2 regions of the Cytobacillus sp. Hm23 genome follow, and region 2 is predicted to be linked to the other one. Evidence: predicted binding sites of a transcription regulator. Region 2 holds the regulator's gene; the other holds the start of a gene.
The links. The regulator LexA, encoded in region 2, represses DNA repair genes until DNA is damaged. The targets are predictions, from matches to a motif close to CGAACATATGTTCG.
Positions count from the first base shown of each region.

Region 1: ACSVDA_RS19040 (YhjD family protein) is a predicted target of LexA. The motif match lies at 1,202-1,215, and genes of this name have one in related genera.

Region 1 covers NZ_JBPXRQ010000037.1:29,564-32,781, reverse strand. The annotation lists gene lepB (signal peptidase I) at 1-343, opposite strand, end outside; gene ACSVDA_RS19045 (TVP38/TMEM64 family protein) at 412-1,017, opposite strand; gene ACSVDA_RS19040 (YhjD family protein) at 1,419-1,835, shown strand; gene ACSVDA_RS19035 (competence protein ComK) at 2,413-2,991, opposite strand; gene ACSVDA_RS19030 (hypothetical protein) at 3,128-3,218, opposite strand, start outside.
Region 2 covers NZ_JBPXRQ010000008.1:47,971-51,188, forward strand. The annotation lists gene ACSVDA_RS06635 (YneB family resolvase-like protein) at 284-934, opposite strand; gene yneA (cell division suppressor protein YneA) at 947-1,261, opposite strand; gene lexA (transcriptional repressor LexA) at 1,504-2,127, shown strand; gene ACSVDA_RS06650 (TetR/AcrR family transcriptional regulator) at 2,845-3,218, shown strand, end outside.

The DNA.
Region 1 (3,218 bases), on a different contig from region 2:
GAAGAAGGTATGGCTCTTGAACAGGTTTATCATTAATATATAAAACGTCTTGCTTGTATTCAATTTTGTCACCTGGTAAACCGATCACACGTTTCACATAGTCATCCTCACTATCTGAATGAAAGACAACGACATCAAAATGCTCTAGATCTCCTAAACGATAGCCTATTTTATTTACCATTAACATATTACCATCCTGAAGGGTAGGCATCATCGATTCACCTTCTACTACATAATTCGTAAAGAAGAATGTTCTAAAAAATGCAAAAATAATAATTCCAATACCTATAGACTTAAGCCATTCAATTCCTTCTTTTTTAATATTTTTTTCTTGTTGAGGCATTGTCTATTAACTCCTTCATAACTATTTTTTAATTTTATTTTATCAGTATCAGTATCATGGAACAATAATCAATTTGCTGTTTGCTTAATATTAAACCTTGCTTCTAGTCTTTTCCCTACGACCCATAATATGAAAATGATAATAACAACAATAATTGATCGAACAGGCTGCTGAACTAAAGCAGCAATATCATACCCAACCCAACTCATTGTAAAAATCATCACCATTTTCCCACACAATACAGCAAGAATAAATTGAGGTACACGTACGTTTGACAAGCCAGCAACAATGTTAACAGCTGCAGATGGGGTAAATGGAAAGCATAGGAGTAAAAACAATGGACCGAACCCATGTCTATCAACCCAATTCATTAAGCTTTTCACTTTAGGATGGCGGCTAACAAAAGAAAAGAAGCGTTGTTGGCCAAATTTTCGGACTAGAAAAAACACCGCTATTGAACCCGCACATGCACCAATCCAAGAAAAGATAAAACCGAGCCAAAGTCCAAACGCAGCCGCATTTGCCATCACAAAAACAAATAAAGGAAAGAACGGTAAAAACGCTTCAATTAATGGAAGGAAAATTCCAGGCAGTGGTCCTAATGAGCGATATTCTTCCAGTACAGATAATATATTTTCTAACGTTATAAGTTCTCTTAACGTGTCTAGGTCCATGTCTATTACTCCTCATCGTCAGATACATATTTTTTACCCACTATTTCATATATTGTACACGTATAATGTTAATTTTGGGAAATATAATATCAAACAAATGTCATTTCTACAACTATTGTGAATTATACCCTTTTCACAATTTTAGATACTTGTTTTTTTTCATAATTTATAATAAGATATAAACCAAACATACGTTCTCTATTCCTGTAATAAAGCTGTTTTCACATTCATTATAGTTTTTCATAATCACTTTTCTTCTTATTCATACCCATGTGCTAAACTTTGCTAGCTTGCTTATTTTACAGTAAAGTTTACACAATTTTTTAAGAAAACCACGAGGAAGCATTAATTCTTCACTCGTTATAACATACTTGAAAAAGCTTTCTGAAAGGAGAAATAGTATGACGAGAATTCCAAATGAAGAACGAGCAATGATGGAGTTGGCCATTTATTTGCCTATGTTATTAATTGTTTTAAACAAAGACTTAGCAACCATTCAACAAAGTAATTTCAAACTAAAAAAGCCATACGTAACTATTATTGAACAATCAATGAAACAAATACAAATAGATTTACAACACATAAAGAAAGAAATGTACAAAAATGATTTAAAAGTATGTGAAGTAAACCGAGATGAAGCTTTCACAGATTTTCTATTTATTTATAAAGGGTATGAAGAGCGACACAATTACTTTAATCCGCGTATAAGAAATAAAGTACAGGACCTAATGATTGTATACTTGCAAGATAACAAAATTAATTCGGCGAAGCCTATTGATACGAAAGAAGGAACATTATCAAATTCAAAAATGACATAGTATGAATGCAAGACTTTACCCATTGTCGATTATCTTATGGCAAGCAAGGTAACCGCAAATCAACATATAATCGTAATATTGCTCCGAAATATAAGTATCCTATGTTAAAACGCACATAGTTGGATGTAATTAAATGTGTTACTACTGATATCATGTATGTTGATCAGCAAATCTAGAGGAAATAAAAATCATATATACAACTTTGTATTACTGTTGTATATATGATTCGAGATTGTTGTCTTTACTCCTTTTAATTTCAATGTTTACCGAGTAATTATCGTTGTTCATACTAAAATATAAACACGTATTCAATTAGTGTTCGTAGCACCTTTTCATCAGTAATTAACTGCAATCGCTAAACCACTACCTACATACCAAATTTCGTTAACATTGCAACAAAGTTTACAAAAGACTATTTTCACATAGATTCTTGTTTTTCGTATAAAAAATAAACACGTATACCATTAGATTTCGTGGCATCTTTTCTTCTATAAAACAATGTTTTTCCATAAAATAACATTTTCACCTTCTTTAGGAACAATTGCAACAAAGTTTACGCACGCAAAGGGCCTTTCATTTAGTCATGTTTACTTTTATCTTCCATTATGTAACTATGACTAAATTCTTGCCCATTCTTTTTCTCTGGAGTTAGCAAAAATGCCATTTTTCTATTATGGTTATCAATGCGGTGTGTTAATTTTGTTTGCAACTGAGCGGTACGATGTAATTGATTCTTAAATGATCTATGAGAGATAGGCAATTCAATGTTTGTTTTATTTACAAAGATTACATCAGTTTTATTTCCAGCGACTGGCTTATGATCCTGAACGTGAGGGTGTGAAATCCAAGCACATAACGATTTTTTTGGTGAGAGTGTAGGGAAGAGGTAAATCATGTTAGATGGCTCAATAGCGATGGGAGCTTTATAAGATATTCCAATAATCTTATATGTACCCTCACGCCTTCCTTTGAAGCTTGTACCGTAATAAATACAACTTCTTTCAATAATTTGAAGCGGCTTCATTAATACAATAAACTCCTCAGTTTCTTCTATAATTTTTGAAACTGGCCTTCCTCCATAAATATGTGGCAAGATAGACATTGTGTGCCTGTTTACCTCATAACCTTGCAAGACACCATGTGACCCAGCATTCATTTCATCAACTCCTAACTATAAATTTTAACCTAAATATTTCCTTTATATAATAGCACACAAATTTGTTCATTTATTTGAATTCACAAAATATTCATAATATAAGTGATTTCTGCCATAGAAAATCACTTATATAATTTTACGAATTATTTTTTGATTGTCCTATTTCTTTTTGAGCAATATATTCATTAGCTTCTTGCTGTATGACATGCTCGTTTGTTGAATCACCA
Region 2 (3,218 bases):
CTTTCTGTCTTCTTGTTATTATAATAGCAACAAAAGTTTACGAAAGGCTGTTTTCGAATTGATTATTGTTTTTCGTATTAAGACTCAACTAAAGGTTGTGACATCTTTTCTTCCCTACAACGATGACTAACATGTAAAGTCACTTATATTGTACTAATTTGTAAACAATAGTAACAAAGCTTACGAACAGAGCCTAACGAAATTGCCTTACAATAACAACGTATTAAAAGTATACAATTTTAAATTGTATACTACAGCATTCTTCCATTCTATTGTTAGCCATCTACTCTAATTTATTATGCATATATTCTTTATACCGTCGATGTACCGTTGCTTTTGACACATTAAATCCGAGACCACGTAATGTAGCCGCTATATCTGAAAATGTGAGATTATTTTGACGTAACCTTATAATTTCCTCGATAGGTATTTCTTTTCTTTCTCTACCTGAGCTTGCATGGATGTTTTTTAAATTCCTCTCTGGCTTATAACCTTCTTCAATAGCACGTTTCATTCCCCGTTTAATTTTTAAATTATGTATTTTGCGTTGATATTCCTCAACAATGCTTACAATTTCCAACATCATGGAATCAGCTTCAGACAATTGTAGCTCTCCATGATGATGAACAGTATATATTTTAACTTTTTCTTTTAAAATAAAATGCAGCAAAGCTATTCTTGCATTACCCCTACCTAGCCTTGTCTCATCTTGTATTAAAAGGGCATCGATTTGCTGTTCCTTAATTTCATTCAATAATTCATAAATGCCATCTCTATCCATGTCATATCCGCTTGCTCTTTCTACAACCACTTTCTTCACATCAAAATGGTAACTGTTTGCAAGCTGGAGTAATTCTTCCTTTTGTCGTGTTAATGATGTCTCCTGTGTTTGTTTATTTGTACTAACACGACAATATATTATTGCTTTTTCCATTTCTACCTCCGATTAATTGTTAACAGCATAAGTATCATACATTTTATTACCTTCTGATTTTAACACTGGAATATAAATTTCATCACCATAAAAAATACTATCAGGAGCAATTTGATTTACATCCTCTACCCAACTGATAAAGTCATTTATTGACAAATCGTGACTGTTACTATACTCGGAAGCAATATCCCATAGTGTATCACCATCTTCTACTTTAATAATGATATAATCATTTTTCTCGATATCCTTATAAGAAGTAATTAGTGCAAAAGCAAAGCCGATAAAAACAGTAAAAAACAAGATATAGTAAATTTTAGATTGTTTCATAATAAGTCCCCCTGATCAACAGAATACATGTTCGTTTTTAGTTATTGTATACGAACAAATGTTTTATGTCAACAATTTTACGAACTTACGTTTGTTATACATGACAAGTCGTGCTATAATGAATGAAAGTAAAATCTTTCTAGTATATCCTTATCGTCTTAATAGATGATCTTAATTTTTAAATGTTATGGACGGGTATACATGCTAACCATAGAAAAGATTATTATAATGAGGTGCTAACGATGGCAAAATTATCGAAAAGGCAACAAGACATACTGGATTTCATAAAACAAGAAGTACAATCAAAGGGATATCCACCTTCTGTTAGAGAAATTGGAGAAGCGGTAGGGCTAGCTTCAAGCTCAACGGTTCATGGTCATTTATCTCGTTTAGAAAGTAAGGGATTAATCCGTAGAGATCCAACGAAACCTAGAGCAATTGAAATATTAGATTTAAATCCTGCTGATGTAATTCCAAAAAATAACGTTATGAATGTACCGATCATTGGAAAGGTAACAGCTGGTCAACCAATAACAGCGATTGAAAATGTTGAAGAATACTTCCCTCTTCCTGATAAACTTGTATCTCCTGACGAAAATGTTTTTATGCTTGAAGTAATGGGAGATAGCATGATTGAAGCAGGTATATTAGATGGGGATCACGTCATTGTTCGGCAACAACAAACTGCTTCCAATGGAGATATCGTTGTTGCAATGACGGAAGATGATGAGGCAACAGTTAAGAGATTTTTTAAAGAAAAAGACTACATAAGACTACAGCCAGAAAACTCAACTTTAGAACCTATTATTCTTCGTAATGTAGCTATATTAGGAAAAGTGATCGGGGTGTATCGTACCATTCATTAAAACATGATGTTACATAATGAATGTATGATCTACTCTTTGACAAATTATAAAAGGTTGTACCAATCAGTTCGATTAACATACAGGTTAGCAGTCCACAATGCTCTTTAACGTATTCATACTATCTCATATTATAATCCAATCCTTAGCTTAGAACGTCTGAGCTAAGGATTTTTTTGTCATATAGTAAGCTCCCTGCCAAATTATTTTTATTGGCTATTTTCACAATAGTTGCTGCTTTTAGTTTTAAGATATAAACACGTATATATAGTGTTCGAGACACCTTTTCTTCATTTTTAATTATTGATCTCCTATAAAACTAATAATGCTGTCCGTTTTTAGTAAAAAACAAAGTTCACAAAAAAGTCTTTAGTTTTAACTTTATCATTCAATGAATTGCTTAATAACTTGCTCTCATATTTCCTTCACTATGACCATTAATTTTATGCTTATTACCTTGAGTTAGACTTGACGGTCTAGACCGTACGGTCTATTATATATAATAAGAAAGCTCCATTAACTATTAGGTCATTTCCGCATAGCGTGTTTTTCGTACTAAAACACAAACACGAATACAACTAGATTTCGTGCCATCATTTCACATATAAAACGATGTATATTGAGTAACGATGTCTATATCTTCAGTATAAAGAACTAAAGCAACAAAGTTTACGAACAGAGCTAACTATTAAGATTAAAAACTTGTAGGAGATGATGTAATTGACGCAAGGATTTAATAAAGAATTCGAACACTCAGATGATTTAATGCAAGCAGCATTAAATGAATTTGTGGAAAAAGGCTATGAAAAAGCCTCATTAAATCATATTTTGAAGACGGCGAATATGAGTAAGGGATCATTTTACTATCATTTTAACAACAAGGAAGATCTTTACTTAAATCTCATAGACATTTTAATTCATAAAAAGCAAGAATTCCTTGTCAAGGTTATGAAGCCAAGTGATTATGCCAAAGACATTTTTTCGATATTTAAAACACAAATCCGAGTTGGAATGCAATTTGCCAATGAATACCCAGATATTAACCGTTTTGCAAACAGCTTTATTAAAGAGAAAGGAACTAACATATACGAAAA